One region of the Cellulomonas sp. NPDC055163 genome, then DNA from elsewhere that is predicted to be linked to it. Evidence: riboswitches for the same ligand, from Rfam matches in the RefSeq annotation. Region 1 holds a riboswitch; the other holds the start of a gene.
What was found. Region 1 has a riboswitch for S-adenosylmethionine ahead of ACWFNE_RS07535 (ABC transporter permease). Riboswitches for the same ligand answer to the same signal wherever they lie in the genome.
Positions count from the first base shown of each region.

Region 2: it holds a riboswitch for S-adenosylmethionine, as region 1 does, so the genes downstream of both, ACWFNE_RS02280 (methylenetetrahydrofolate reductase) here and ACWFNE_RS07535 (ABC transporter permease) in region 1, are expected to answer to the same signal.

Region 1 is NZ_JBSGSU010000003.1:285,850-293,552, reverse strand. It holds gene ACWFNE_RS07545 (dipeptide ABC transporter ATP-binding protein) at 1-1,034, opposite strand, end outside; gene ACWFNE_RS07540 (ABC transporter permease) at 1,031-2,086, opposite strand; gene ACWFNE_RS07535 (ABC transporter permease) at 2,092-3,093, opposite strand; SAM riboswitch class IV at 3,345-3,454, opposite strand; SAM riboswitch class IV at 3,638-3,750, shown strand; gene ACWFNE_RS07530 (flavin reductase family protein) at 3,826-4,368, shown strand; gene ACWFNE_RS07525 (LLM class flavin-dependent oxidoreductase) at 4,522-5,643, opposite strand; gene ACWFNE_RS07520 (LLM class flavin-dependent oxidoreductase) at 5,668-6,855, opposite strand; gene ACWFNE_RS07515 (LLM class flavin-dependent oxidoreductase) at 6,916-7,703, opposite strand, start outside.
Region 2 is NZ_JBSGSU010000001.1:534,956-542,658, reverse strand. It holds gene metE (5-methyltetrahydropteroyltriglutamate--homocysteine S-methyltransferase) at 1-2,007, opposite strand, end outside; gene ACWFNE_RS02280 (methylenetetrahydrofolate reductase) at 2,021-3,103, opposite strand; SAM riboswitch class I at 3,171-3,265, opposite strand; gene ACWFNE_RS02275 (histidine phosphatase family protein) at 3,473-4,132, opposite strand; gene ACWFNE_RS02270 (DNA-3-methyladenine glycosylase I) at 4,271-4,885, opposite strand; gene ACWFNE_RS02265 (TetR/AcrR family transcriptional regulator) at 5,042-6,250, opposite strand; gene ACWFNE_RS02260 (ATP-binding cassette domain-containing protein) at 6,329-7,231, shown strand; gene ACWFNE_RS02255 (ABC transporter permease) at 7,228-7,703, shown strand, end outside.

The DNA.
Region 1 (7,703 bases):
TCGACCGCGCGCAGCGTGCCGCCGCCCGCGGCCCGCGAGAGCGCGAAGTCCTTGACGAGGTCGCGGACCTCGAGGACCGGGACGGCGGGGGACGCGGCGGTGTGCGGCAGCAGCACGTCCGCAGGCAGCGCCTCGGCAGGTGCGCCGTCCGCTGCGGTGCGGGGCAGGGTGCGCGCGCGTGACGTCCGCAGGCTCGGCGCCGCAGCGAGCAGCGCCTGCGTGTACGCGTGTCGTGGCCGGCCCAGCACCTCGTCCGGCGTCCCGGCCTCGACGACGACGCCCTGCGACATCACGACGATCTGCTGCGCGCGGTCGGCCGCGACGCCGAGGTCGTGCGTGACGAGCAGCGCGCCCGTCCCGGTCCCCGTCGTGACCCGTTCGAGGTGGTCGAGGATCTGGCGCTGCACCGTGACGTCGAGCGCGCTCGTGGGCTCGTCGGCGACCAGCAGACCCGGCCCCGCGACCATGGCGACCGCGATGAGCACGCGCTGCCGCATCCCGCCCGAGAGCTCGTGCGGGTACTGCTGCGCGCGCACCTCGGGGTCGGGCAGGCCCGCCCGGCGCAGTGCCTCGACGGCCTCGACGCGCGCGGTGCGGCGGTCCGCGAGCCCGTGCACGCGCAGCACCTCGGCGACCTGCTCGCCGACGCGCACCACGGGGTTGAGCGAGACGGTCGGGTCCTGCGGGACGAAGCCGACCCGCAGCCCTCGCAGCGCGCGCAGCTCACGGCGCGGGGCCGCGAGCAGGTCCCGGCCGTCGAGCTCGACGCGGCCCGCGGTGACGTGCGCGGCGGGCGCGAGCAGCCCGACGACCGCGTGCGCGGTCGTCGACTTCCCCGAACCGGACTCCCCGACGAGCGCGACTGTCTGGCCCGCCTGCACCGTGAGCGAGACGCCGCGCACGGCGTGCACGGGCCCGCGGCGTGTCCGGTACTCGACCGCGAGGTCGACGACCCGCAGCAGCGGCGCGCTCTCCGGGGCGCCCGGTGCGCCGCCGGCGGGCGGGCCCGGGCGTGCGCTCGCCTGCGCGCTCACCGGTGCGCCCCGAACCGGGCGTCGAGCGCGCGCGAGAGCGTGTTCGCGGACAGGACGGTGCACGCGATCGTCAGCCCGGGCAGGGTCGTGAGCCACCACGCGGTCCGCAGGTAGTCGCGCCCGCCGGCGACGAGCGCACCCCACTCCGGCGCGGGCGGCGGCTCGCCGAAGCCGAGGAAGCTCAGCGCGGAGATCGCGAGCACCGCTCCCCCGAGCTCGAGCGCCGCGAGCGCCGCCACCGGCCCCGACGCGTTCGGCAGCACGTGCCGCAGCAGCACCCCGGCGGGGCGGGCGCCGTAGGAGTACGCCGCCTCGACGTACGCCGAGCCGCGCACCCGCAGCACCTCGGAGCGCATGACCCGGGCGATCGACGCGACGCTCGCGAGCCCGACGGCGACCGCGACGTTGACCGTCCCGAACCCGAGCGCCGCGACCACCGAGAGCGACAGCAGCAGGCTCGGGATCGCGAGCAGGACGTCGACGCCGCGCATGAGCAGGTCGTCGACGACGCGCCCGGCGGTCCCCGCGACGAGCCCGAGCACCGAGCCCAGCACGAGCGCGAGCGCCACGGCGACGACCGCCCCGCGCAGCGTCAGCCCGGTACCGTGCACGACGCGCGTGAGCAGGTCGCGGCCGACCTGGTCGGTGCCGAACCAGTGCGCCGCGGACGGTCCGGTGAGCTTCTCGGCCGGGACGCCGTCGAGCGGGTCCCCGGGTGCGAGCACCGCGGGGGCGAACGCGGCGACCACGAGGACGACGAGCCAGAGCACCGCGAGCGCGAGGCCCGGACGGCGCACGGGTGCGAGCGCGGCGGCGCGGACGGACGCGACGAGGGTGCGCGATGGTCGGCGGGCCGGCGTGGCCTCGACGCCGTCGGCCCCGGTGGTCGCGGGCGCCGCCGGGCCGGGCGCCGTCGGGCCGGGCGCCGCCGGGTCGGGCGCCGTCGGGCCCTGCGCCGTCGAGTCGCGCGGGTCCGGGTCCGCCGCGCGCGCGGCGGCCGTCGGGTCCACGGCGGCGGTCGCCCCCGCCGGTCGAGTCTCGGTCCAGGTCATGTCGGTCACGCTCCTGCGGGTGCGGCGGAGAGGAGCTCGGCCGGTCGGTCGGGGGCCGGCACCCGGGCCCCGCGGCGGGCGGTCGTGCGCAGCCGGGGGTCGAGGACGGGGTGCACGAGGTCGACGGCGAGGTTGACGGCGACGAACACCACCGCGGCGAGCAGCACGACACCCTGCACGACGGGCAGGTCCTGCGCACCGACGGACGTCGCGGTGAGCCTGCCGAGCCCGGCGCGGGAGAACACGGTCTCGGTCACCACGGCGCCCGAGAGCAGCCCGCCGACGACGAGACCGGTCATGGTGAGCGCCGGCAGCGCGGCGTTGCGCAGCACGTGGCCGAGGTGCACGCGCGCCGGTCCGGCGCCCTTGGCCCACGCGGTGTCGACGAACGGCTCGCGCAGCGTCCGCCGCAGGCTCGCGGACAGGACCTGCGCGACGACGGCGCCGGTCGGGAGCGCGAGCGTCAGTGCCGGCAGCACGAGCGAGGCGGGGCCCTTCTGCCCCACGGCCGGGAAGAGCGGGAACGTGAACGAGAAGACCTGGACGAGCGCGAGCCCGAACCAGAACGACGGCACCGCGACGCCGAGCGGCGGGAGCGAGAGCAGCAGGCCGGAGAGCGCGCGGTGGCGGGTCGCGTGCGCGGCGAGCGCCAGCCCGCCGCCCAGGACGAGGGCGACGAGGAGCCCCGCGGCGGCGATCTGGACGGTCGGCCCGACGGCCTCGCCGAGCAGCTCGGTGACGGGGCGGCCGGTCGCGACCGAGCGCCCGAGGTCGCCGGTCAGCACCTGACCGAGACGCTGCACGTACTGCGCGGGCAGCGGGCGGTCGAACCCGTACTCGGCGCGCACCGCGTCGAGCTGCTCGGGCGTGACGTCGGAGCTGTCGCCGCCGACGAGTGCCGAGACGGGGTCGCCCGGCAGCGCGAAGAGCACGAGGAACGACACGGTGTAGGCGGCCCAGAGCACGCCCAGCGCCTGCGCGACGCGCGCGGCGAGGTACCGCGTCACCGTGTGACGCCGGGTGCGCGGGCACCCGAGGCGGGGCGCGGGTGGGCAGGACGCGAGGACATGGGGAGCTCCCTGGGGGTGCAGGAGGGGACGGCCGGGCCGGGGTGCGCACGGGCTGCGCGGGGCGCGCGGGTCGCGCGCCGACGTCAGGACGTCAGCGACAACAGGCGGTAGGGCGGACGGCGGGGCGACGCGTCGCGTCGTGCAGCACCTGCATGCCACGCCTCCCGCTCGTGCCCGGCCGAGGCCGAGGACCGTGCTTGCGCCGGAGGGACCGGCGCCGGGTCGTCACCTGGAGCACCCCGCCGCACGGAGGGTTGCTGTCCGGCAAGCCAGGGCTCGTGAACCGGATCTCATGACCGGGGAGAGGAGTACCAGGCCGTGCGCCTCAGGCCACCACTTCGACGGGATCTTCTCGCACTGTGAGATGAGTGACGGACCGGATCGCGCGTTGCGTCGGCGCGCCGTCCGGCTCGTCTCACGAAGTGAGAAGTTCGGCACGATGCGCTGGCCTTCGCAGCACGGGTTGCTATACCTCCGCCGAGGTCACGAGCACCAGCACGCAGGCCCGGCTCGCTGGTCGGCAACCCCCAGTCACGGCGGGGTGCCCCGGGACAGACCTGGCTCTCCCCCGCGGGAGGAGAGCAAGCGTGATCCACCGACCGAGGAGCTCCCGATGTGCCCGACTTCCCCGACCCCACCGGCCGACCGCGCACACGTGGCGGTCGCCCCGTGACCGCGCGGTCGCTCGACCAGCTCGAGCGCCTGCTCGTGCAGCAGGACGAGCCGCAGCTCTCGCCCGAGCAGTACAAGGCCGTGTTCCGCCGGCACCCCGCCGGCGTCGCGGTCATCGCCTTCCAGGGCCCCGCCGGCCCCGTGGGCTTCACTGCCACGTCGGTGATCTCGGTGTCCGCGGCACCGCCCCTGCTCGCGTTCTCCCTCGCGTCGACGTCGTCGTCGTGGCCCGCCCTGCGCGACGCGACGACCGTCGCCGTGAGCTTCCTCTCGGACGCGCAGGACCACGTGTCCGCGCGGTTCGCGACGAGCGGCGTCGACCGGTTCGCCGGCGACGGCTGGCGTGCGCTCGCGACCGGCGAGCCGGTGATCGACGGTGCGGTCTCCTGGGTCCGCGGCCGTGTGCTCCAGCGCACCCCGGTCGGCGACAGCTACCTCGTCGCGCTGCGGGCGCTCGAGCACGGGACGGACGCCGGCGCGTCGGCGCTCGTCTACCACGACCGCGCCTACCACCGGCTCGGGGACCACACCGCCATCTGACCCGCGCACCGCCCCGCCACCGTCCCGGTCCGGGACCGTGGTGGGGCCGATGCGCGGCCGCGCGGGACGAACCGGCCCTCGCGCAGAGGTCATGGCGACGCCGGGTGCGGCCTGCGCACGGCACCCGGCGTCGTCGACGTGCCGGTCGCCGGCTCAGGCGGCCCCGACAGGCGTGCGGGTCACGGCGGTGAACCCCGCCGCGCGCCGGTCGTCGCGCTCGGTCCACAGGTCGCTCGACACCTCGGCCTGCACGACCGGGACCACCTCCTCGGCGAACCGCCGCAGCACGTCCTCCTGGTGGTGCGGCTCCAGGAGGTGGTTGATCGACACCGACTGCAGGTCGTGCCGGAAGCTCGCGTGGTAGTCGAGGATCTTCTCGACGACGCGCTCGGGGGACCCGACGAGGGCCGGTCCCCGCTCGACGGCCTCCTCGATCGTGCGGAAGCTCGTGACCTTCCCGACGGCCCCCGGCTCGTGCCGGCGCAGGTCGGCGCGCGCGACCATGCCCTCGTAGATCGGGCGGAACTGCTCGATCGCCTGCTCGGTCGTGTCCGCGAGGAACAGCCCGCCCGAGCCCGACCCGACGTACGCGTGGGCCGGGTCGTGCCCGTGCGCCTCGTACTGCGCGCGGTACCGGTCGATGAGCACGCCGTAGTTCTCGCGTGGCTGGAGGGCGTTCGCGCTCACGACCGGGTCGCCCCACCGTGCCGCGAGGTCGACCGCGAACTGCGACGTCGCCGAGCCGTGCCAGATCCGGAACGGCCCCGCGAACGGCCGGGGCAGCGTCGTGGCGCGCTCGAGGTCAGGCCGGTGGCGCCCCGACCAGCTGACCTCCTCCTGGCTCAGCAGCAGGCGCAGGAGCTCGTAGTTCTCCTCGAGGTACTCGTACTGCTTCGTGATGTCGAGGCCGAGCAGCGGGTACTGGAGCGTCTCGTTGCCCTTGCCGATGACGATCTCGAGCCGCCCCCGGCTCAGCTGGTCGACCGTCGCGAGATCTTCCGCGACGCGAACGGGGTCGAGGAGCGAGAGCACGGTGACGCCGGTGCTCAGCAGGATCCGCGACGTCCGGGCGGCGATCGCGCCGAGGATCACGGTCGGCGCCGAGGAGAGCACGTCGCCGGCGTGCCGTTCGCCCACGGCGAACGAGTCGAGCCCGACCTCCTCGGCGAGCACCGCGGTCTCGACGACGCGCGCCAGGCGGTCCGCGGGCGGCACCGCCTCGCCGGTCACGGGGTGCGGAGGGTTGAAGACGATGTCGAGCAGCTGGAAGCGCACGGGGGTTCCTTCGCGGTGGCCGGGTCAGCGGGTCGCCGACGCGAGCACGCCGTCGTCGGACGCGTCGGTGCGGCCGGCGGGGTCGCCGTCCTCGGGCGCCCGCGCGTCCGGGGAGGTCGCGGCGGCGGCGTCCCGGGCGGCGACCCCCTCCCGCACGAGCGGGATGACGTGCCTGCCGAAGTCGGCGGCGTCGTCCAGCAGGTCGTAGCCGCGGGCCGAGATCACGCGCACGCCCAGGTCGTAGTAGGCGAGCAGCGCCTGCGCGACCGTCTCGGGTGTCCCGACGAGAGCGTTGGAGTTGCCCGCACCCCCGGTGACCCGCGCGGTCGCCGTCCACAGGGCGGTGTCGAACCGGTCGCCCTGCGCGGCGATCTCGAGGAGCCGCTGCGACCCGGCGTTCTCGGGCGCGGCGCCGGGGGTCCGCCGGCCGGGCAGACCGCCGCTGCCGAGGCGCGCCTCGATGCGGCCGAGGATCTGCTCGGCCTTCTCCCACGCCCGCTCCTCGGTCGGTGCGATGATCGGCCGGAAGGCCGCGTGGATGCGCGGCGGCGTCGCGCGGCCCGCGGCGGCGGCCTCGCGGTGGATGCGCTCGATCTGCTCGGCGGTGCGGTCGAGCGGCTCGCCCCAGACCGCGAAGATGTCCGCCTCCGCGGCACCGACCCGGTAGGCCGCGTCGGACGAGCCGCCGAACGAGACCGTGGGCGTGCGGCCCTCGAACGGGGTGACGTCGAGCGTGAAGTCGCGGAACGCGTAGAACTCGCCGTCGTGGTCGAACGGCTCGCGGCTCGCCCACGCCCGCTTCACGACCTGGATGTACTCGCGGGTGCGGGCGTACCGCTCGTCCTTCGTGAGCGTGTCGCCCTCGCGCTGCTGCTCGTGGTCCGAGCCGCCGGTGATGAAGTGCACCGAGAACCGGCCGCGCGAGAGCTGGTCGAGCGTCGCGAAGGACTTGGCGGCGTACGTCGGGTAGGAGACGTTCGGGCGGTGCGCGAGCAGCAGCTCGATCGACTCGGTGCGCGCCGCGACGTACGCGGCGAGCGCGGCAGGCTCCGGACCGCTCGACCCGTAGGCGAACAGCACCCGGGTCCAGCCGTTGTCCTCGTGCGCGCGCACGAGGCGCTCGAGGTAGCCGGTGTCGAACGGTGCGGTCGTGCGCGCGGCGGCCTCGGAGGCGTCGCTGGTCGTGGCGATGCCGAGGAACTCGACGGGCATGGGGGTCTCCTGAGGGGTCGGGACGGGTCGGGGTGAACGGGTGTGCGACGTGGTCCGGGGTCAGCGCGCGAGCGCGTCCGCGACCGCGGGCGCGCCGGCCGAGAGGCCCCACGCGCCGGCCAGTAGCTCGAACGAGCGCACGGTGTCGCGCTTGTCGTGCGTGACCGTCGTGACGAGCAGCTCGTCGGCGCCCGTGACCCGCTGGAGCGTCTCGAGGCGCTCGACGACGGTGTCGGGGTCGCCGACGACGCGCGTCTCGACCCGGTCCCGCACGAGCTCGCGCGTCGCGTCGTCGAGCTCGTGCCACGGCGTCGTCGAACCCGGTCGCGGGTAGGCGACCGCACCGGAGCCGCTCGTCCGGATCGAGCGCACCCACGCGGGGAACGGCGCGGCAAGGCGCTGCGCGTGCGCGTCGTCGGCCGCGACGAGCACGTCCGCCGAGACCAGGACGTACGGCGCGGCGAGCACGCCGGGCCGGAACGCGGCGCGGTACGCAGCGACCGTCTCGAGCGTCGCCGACGGGCTCACGTGGTAGTTCGCGGCGAGCGGCAGCCCCAGCTCGCCGGCGACGCGTGCGCTCTCGCCGGGGCTCGACGCGAGCACCCACAGGTCGAACGCGGCGCCCTCGGCGGGTGGGCTCACGTACGCCGCACCGTCCGCGTCGCGGTACGTGCCCGCACGCAGCCCCAGGACGAGCTCGAGCTCGTCGCGCAGCGACGCCGGGGTCCGGCTCGCGCCGATCACGCGCTTCTGCGCGAGGAGCCGCTCGCGGAACGCCGAGTCGTTCAGGTCGATCGGCGGCGGTGCGGGGACGGGCAGGCCGTCGACGACCCGCGGCTCGGCCCGGG
Region 2 (7,703 bases), on a different contig from region 1:
GATCTGCGTGTCGGGGCGCACGCCGGCCGTCGAGAGGCGGAACGACCGCACCGACCAGTCGAGGTACGCGGCGTGGTCCTTCTCCTTGAGCGGGAGCAGCTCGCGCAGCGCCGGCTCGTCGACCTGCACGATCGCGATGCCGGCCTCCTCGAGGTCCGTGATCTCGTCGCGCAGCGCGAGGGCGACCTGGTTCGCGGTGTCGCCGAGCGGCTGGTCGTCGCGCACGAAGGACCACGCGAGGATCGTCACCGGGCCGGTGAGCATGCCCTTGACCGGCTTGCTCGTGAGCGACTGCGTGTACTGCGTCCAGCCGACGGTGATCGGGGCCGGGCGGGAGACGTCGCCCCAGAGGATCGACGGGCGGGTGCAGCGCGAGCCGTAGGACTGGACCCAGCCGTTCTGCGTCACGGCGAACCCGTCGAGGTTCTCCGCGAAGTACTGGACCATGTCGTTGCGCTCGGGCTCGCCGTGCACGAGGACGTCGAGGCCGACGCTCTCCTGGAGCTCGACCACGCGGCGGATCTCCGCGCGCATCTCCTCCTCGTACTGCTCGGTGCTGAGCTCGCCCTTGTCGTGCGCGGCGCGGGCCTTGCGGATCTCCGGCGTCTGCGGGAACGACCCGATGGTCGTCGTGGGCAGCGGCGGAAGGGCCAGGCGCTCCGCCTGGGCGGTCTTGCGCTCGGCGAACGGTCCGCGGTTGAACGCGTCCTCGGTGAGCGAGGCGACGCGCTCGCGGACCTCGGGGCGGACGACGCCGGGCGCCGCGGCGCGCGAGCGGACCGCGTCCGCCGCCTCGAGCAGCTGCGTGTGGACGGCCTCCCGGCCCTCCGCGAGGCCCTCGGCGAGCGTGACGATCTCGGCGACCTTCTGGTCGGCGAACGCGAGCCAGGACTTCAGCGTCGCGTCGAGCGCGGGCTCGTCGTCGAGCGTGTGCGGGACGTGGAACAGGGACGTCGACGTGCCGGCCGCGACCTGCGCCGCACCGAGCGTCTCGAGGCGCTCGAGCACCTCGAGCTTCGCGGACAGGTCCGCGCGCCAGATGTTGTGACCGTCGATGACACCGCCGACGACGACCTTGCCCGCGAGGCCGGGCACGGCGGCCGTGGGGGCGGCGCCCCGGACGAGGTCGAGCGCGACACCCTCGACGTCCGACGCCGCGACGACGTCGAGGCTCTCCGCGAGGTCCGCGTAGGGCGCGGCGACGAGGATCGCCGGGCGCTCGGGGCGGGCGAGCTCGGTCGCGAGCACGGTGTACGCCTGCGTGAACGCCTCGCGGACGCGGTCGAGCGGGACGTCGAGCGACTCGGAGACGAGCGCGGGCTCGTCGAGCTGGACCCACGTGGCGCCGGCCTTCGCGAGCTCGCGGAGCACCGTCGCGTACACGGACAGCAGGTCCGCGAGGCGGTCGAGCGGGGAGAAGCCCTCGGGCGCGGTCTCGGTCGGCTTCGCGAGCGCGAGGTACGTGACCGGGCCGACGAGGACCGGGCGCGTCAGGACGCCGTCGGCGAGGCCCTCGACGAACTCGCGGACCGTGCGGTCGCTCGCGTAGCGGAACTCCGTCTCGGGGCCGATCTCGGGGACGAGGTAGTGGTAGTTCGTGTCGAACCACTTGGTCATCTCGAGCGGCAGGTCCTCCCCGCGGCCGCGGGCGACCGTCGAGTACCCCGCGAGGTCGAGGCGGCCCTCGGCGTCGACGAGGTCGGCGAAGCGGGCCGGGACGGCACCCACGAGGTTCGTCGCGTCGAGCACCTGGTCGTAGAACGAGAACGCGCTCGGGATCGCGGGCACGTCGGTGCGCAGGCCCAGGCCGGCGAGGTGCGTGCGGGTGCGCCTGCGCAGGTCGGCGGCGACCGCCTCGACCTCCTCGGCGGACGTCTTGCCGGCCCAGAACGCCTCGATGGCCTTCTTGAGCTCGCGGCGGGGACCGATGCGCGGGTAGCCGAGGATCGTCCCGGCGGGGAACTCGGGCAGCCCGGAAGCGGCTGTGGCGGGGGTGGTGCTCGTCATCGTGGGTCCTCGATCAGTTCGTGGGGGCGGGGACAGGGCTGGGTGAGCCGGCCTGTGGCCTGGGGGCCCGGTCGGGAGCTGTCGGAGCTCCGCCGCCGAGGTGTGCACCCTCGAGCAGGTCCAGCGCGGCGTGGTGGGTGTTGAAGGTGTAGACGTGGACGCCGGGTGCGCCGCCGTCGAGCACGGCGTTCACGAGGTCGACGCTCGCGCGGATGCCGACACGGTGACGCTCGGCGTCGTCCTCGACGGACCCCAGGCGCTCGAGCAGCGGCCGCGGGACGGCGACGCCCGTGAGCGCCTCGACCCGCAGGAGCCGGGCCGGGTCGGTCGTCGGGATGATGCCGGGGATGATCGGGATCGTGACGCCGGCCTCGCGCGCCTCGGCGACGAGCTCGAGGTAGCTGCCCGCGTCGAAGAAGACCTGCGTGATCGCGAAGTCGGCCCCGGCCTCCTGCTTGGCGAGCAGTGCCGCGACGTCCTGCGCGCGGGTGCTGCCCGTGCCGGCGTTGCCGCGCGGGAAGGCGGCGACGGCGATCGACAGGGGACGCACGGTCGCGCGGACCTTCTGCGCGAGGCTCTGCCGGCAGCGACGCTCCTCGATCTCGCGGAGCAGCGCGACGAGCTCGCTCGCGGTCTCGAGTCCCTCGGGGTGCGGGCGCCAGTCCGGCTGGTCGGCCGGCGGGTCGCCGCGCAGCGCGAGGAACGACCGGACGCCCTCGTCGAGGAACTCCTCGACGACCGCGGTGACCTCGGCGCGGGACGTCCCGACGCAGGTCAGGTGCGCGATCGGGTTGAGCGACGTCTCGCGCAGCAGGCGGCGGACGAGCCCGCGCGTGGTGTCGCGCGTCTTGCCCGACGCCCCGTACGTCACGGAGACGAAGTCGGGGCGGGCCTCGCCGAGCGCCTGGATCGTCGCCCACAGCTTGGGGGCGGCGTCCGGGTTGCGCGGCGGGAACAGCTCGAACGAGACCGTCGGCCGGTCGACCGGTGCGACCAGCTCCCGTGCACCCGGGGCCGTGCGCACGGCGGCGACGGTCGGGGAGTCGCGCGGGGCGGGGGGTGCGTCGGGCGCGGCGTCGGTCACGGGCGCGCTCATGAGGCGGTCCGGCGCGGGGTGGCCGCCCGGGAGGGTCGCGGACACGGGGACGTGCACGTCATCGTCAACTCCATCGAACCTGGCGGAAGCACCCACACCCTCGAGAGAGGGGGGTTGCTGCGGCGTCGACGAGCCAGGACTCTCGGCCGCTCTGGATGGTGAGCCGAGCATAGGGCCGGTCCCGCATGCTGAGCAATGCCTCTCACCAACCGAGATGGGCGCGTCCACCGCTGGGCGGTCTGCCGTGCGAGCCGCGCCCGGGCGGAGGCGACGAGGTGAGGTGCGGGTCGGGCGAGGTGCAGTCGGGCGGCGAGGAGCGGGTCGGGCGATGTGCAGGCCGGGCGAGGTGCGGGTCCGGCGCCGGCCGGGTCAGGCGATCGAGGCTACCGGGGTCGGGGTCCGCATCGGCCGTGCCGCGACGTGCCCCTGCCCGGCGACGTCGACCGCGACGCTCGTCAGCCGCGCCGAGCCGTCCGGCTCGACCTCCACCGTGGAGACGGACGCGTTGGGCAGCGGCACGAGACCGACCTCGTCGACCGTCGCGAGGTAGGCCCCGAGCGCGAGCCCGTGCCCGACGACGAGCACGTGCCCGCCGTCGTCGTGCTGCGCGGCGATCCGCGCGAACACGTCGCGGGTCCGGTGCATGAACTCGGCGCCGGGCTCCCCGCCCGGCAGGCCCGGGTGGCGGCCCGCGAGGACCTCCGTGACGAGGTCCGGCCACGCGGCGACCTCGTCGAGCACGCCCTCGTGCTTGCGCTCGTAGATGCCGAAGCTGTACTCGAGCAGCCCGGGGTCGGTGCGCAGGCGGACGTCGGGGTGGTGGCGCAGCAGCTCGACGGCGGTCGCGACGGCCCGCCCCGACGGCGAGGACCACGCGGCGGTGAACGGTGTCCCGGCGAGGTGCCGGGCGGTGGTGCGGACGCCTGCGCGGCCGTCGCGCGTGAGCGGCGAGTCGCAGCGTCCCTGCATGATCCGGCGTGCGTTGAAGTAGGTGCGCCCGTGCCGGACGAGCGTCAGCGTGAGGGTCATCGGTGCCCTGCTCTCTCTCGGTGTCCCCTCCGACGCTAAGGAGCACGTGTGTCGGCCGGACGAAGACGGCGTGACGAACAGGCGACGATGTCCACCGGCGACGACGTGCCCGCTCAGCGACCGCTGACGACGTGCCGCTCAGCGACCGGTGACGACCGGGCAGCCCGCGAGGTGGTCGTCGACGAGGCCGCACGCCTGCATCGCCGCGTACACGGTGGTCGGCCCGAGGAAGCGGAAGCCGAGACGCTTGAGCTCGCGGGCCAGCGCCTTCGACTCGTCGGTCTGCGCGGGCACGTCGGTCCAGGTCGCGGGTCGTGGGCGTGCGCCGGCCACGGCGTCGGCGGGAGCGAACGACCAGACCAGCTCGTCGAGAGTCCGCCCGGCCTCGTGCAGCGCGAGGACCGCCCGGGCGTTGGCGATCGTGGCCTCGATCTTGGCGCGGTTGCGGACGATGCCCGCGTCCGTGAGCAGCAGGTCGACGTCCGCGTCGTCGAACCGCGCGACCGCCTCGGGCTCGAAGTCGGCGAACGCGGCGCGGAACGCGGGCCGCTTGCGCAGGATCGTGATCCAGGCGAGGCCGGACTGGAAGCCCTCGAGGGCCAGGCGCTCGAGAAGCGCGCGGTCGCCGTGCACCGGGACGCCCCACTCCTCGTCGTGGTAGGCCTCGTAGAGCGGGTTGCCGTCGCCGAAGCAGCGGGCGCCGGGCGTCGCGAGCGGGACGGCCGCCGGTTCGGGGGTCTCGGTGGGGGTCATGCGGCGATCCTGCCGTGCGGCGCCCACGCCGTGACGAGCCCGCGCGGACGCCTGGGTCCGACGCTGCCCAGGGCGGGCCGTGGGTGCGTCACCGCACGGCTGGCCCGGCGGGTCCGACCGCGCGCCGACGTCGTCCGACCCCGCACGGCGGCGGCGCTACGGCGACGCGTCCCCGGCCGACCGCTCGGCGACGAGAGCCGCGACGCCGTCGAGGATGAGGCGGGCCCCGAAGTCGAGGTCGGGGTCGTCGGGAGGTCCGTCGAAGGCGAACGCGCCCTCGTCGACCGCCGCGGCGAGCGCGGGGTGCTCGTCGGGCCGCACGAGGGCCGCGATGATCGCGCCGTAGTCGGCGACGCGCGGGGTGTCGTCGTCCTGCGGCTCGGCGGCGGCGCGCTCGTAGGCGGTGAACTCGCTCGCGAGCCGCGCCTCGCTGAGCGCGTGCGACGCGAGGAGGGCCGCGACGCCGAGCTTCTCCGCCGCGTGCACGTGCGTCCCGTCGAGCGCGCCGACCATCGCCTCCATCCACGCGAGGCGGTGCGGGCCGGTCGCGTGCAGCGCCGCGTCGCTCTGCGCGAGCCAGGGGTGCGCGCGCAGGACGGGGCCCTGCGCGCGCACGAGCTGCTCGAGGCGGGGCCGCCAGCCGTCCGGCGCGCCGGGCTCGGGCGCCGGGGGCGGGCCCACGGCGGCGTCGGCCATGAGCGCGAGGACCTCGTCCTTCGAGGAGACGTAGCGGTAGAGCGACATGGTGGTGAAGCCGAGCGACTCGGCGAGCCGGGCCATCGACACGGCGCCGAGCCCCTCGGAGTCGGCGAGCGCGACGGCGGCGTCGGCGATGCGGTCGAGGGTCAGGCTCGGGCGGGGGCCTCGGCGGGGCGGCTCGGCGGCGCGCCAGAGGACCTCGACGTCGCGCGGCAGGCGGACCGGGCGGTCGGGGGCCTCCTCGGCGGGGGCGAGCCCGGCCCGGGCGGCCCGGCGGCGGGCCTCGGCGACCTCGCGTGCGGCTCGCTGCTGCGCGAGCGCGGCGGCCTGGACGGCCTTCTCGGCCTCGCGCTGGGCCCGGGCGGCGTCGCGCTCGGCCTGCTGGAGCTCACGCTCGCGCTCGGCGCGCGAGCGCTCCGCCTCCTTCGCGGCGGCCCGCTCCGCGCGCTCGCGGTCGCGGCGCGCACGCTCGGCGTCCTTCGCCGCCGCCTGGTCGGCCTTCTCGCGGTCGCGCCGCTGCCGCTCGGCCTCCTTGGCGGCCGCCCCCTGGGCCTTCTCGCGGTCGCGCCGGAGCAGCTCGGCCTCGCGGCGGGCCGCCTGCGCCTCGCGCTCGACGGCGGCTGCGTCGTCGGGCGCGCTGCTCGGGTCCTGCTCGTGTGCGCTCACGGCACCTCCTTGACCCGATCCTAGAACTGTGTACATCATAAACAGCACAGTGTGCGGCATACACAGATAGGACTCACGATGACCGACCCGATCGTCCTGACCCGAGGGCTGCGCAAGTCCTACGGCGCCACGCCCGTGCTCGACGGCCTCGACCTGGAGATCGGGCGCGGCGAGGTGCTCGCGCTGCTCGGCCCCAACGGCGCCGGCAAGACCACGACCGTCGGGATCCTCGCGACGCTCGTCCGGCCCGACGCCGGCACCGCGACCGTCGCCGGCCACGACGTCGTCCGCGAGCCCGAGCGCGTCCGGCACGTCATCAGCCTCACCGGGCAGCACGCCGCGGTCGACGAGCTGCTCACCGGCCGGGAGAACCTGCACCTCATGGCGCACCTCGCCCACCTCGGGCGGCGCGAGGTCCGCCGCCGCAGCACCGACCTCCTCGACCTGTTCGACCTCGCCGGCGCCGCCGACCGGCAGGTCCGCACCTACTCGGGCGGCATGCGGCGCCGGCTGGACCTCGCGGTCAGCCTGCTCGCACGGCCCCGGGTGATCTTCCTCGACGAGCCGACGACGGGCCTCGACCCACGGAGCCGCCTCGGGCTGTGGGACGTCATCCGGGAGGTCGTCGCCGCGGGGACCACGCTGCTGCTCACGACCCAGTACCTCGACGAGGCGGACCGGCTCGCGGACCGCGTCGCGGTGCTCGACCGGGGCCGGGTCATCGCCGAGGGCCCGGCCGCCGAGCTCAAGCGGCGGGTCGGGTCCGCGCACGTCGAGCTCGCCCTCGCCGACGGGACGACCGAGCGGATCGAGACCGACGCGAGCGTCGCCGACGTGCGGCGCATCCTCGCGGGCGTCGAGGACCGCGGGCTGCCCGTCGACCACTGGCGCGTCGCCGTCCCCACCCTCGACGACGTCTTCCTGACCCTGACCGGCGCCCCGGCGCGCACCGACGACCTCGTCACCGCGGAGGCATCATGACCACGCTCGCACCCTCACCGCTCGGGCCGGTCGACGGCACCCTCGACCACGCCGCGCGCGCCGCCGCCGAGCGCCCCCTGCTCGGCTGGGCGGCCCACGACGCGCGCACGATGATCGGCCGCAGCCTGCGCCGGTCCGTGCGCGAGCCCGACACGCTGATCATGGCCGTCGCGCTGCCGGTGGTCATCATGCTGCTGTTCGTCACGGTGTTCGGCGGCGAGATCGACACCGGGATGGCGTACGTCGACTTCGTCGTCCCCGGGATCATCCTGCTGTGCGCGGGCTACGGCGCCTCGACGACGGCGGTCGCGGTGGCCAGCGACGTCACCGGCGACATCATGAGCCGGTTCCGGTCGCTGCCGGTGCGCCTGTCGAGCGTGCTCACCGGGCACGTCGTCGCGAGCCTCGCCCGCAACGCGGTGTCGACGTCGCTCGTCGTCGCCGTGGCGTTCCTCCTGGGGTTCCGGCCGTC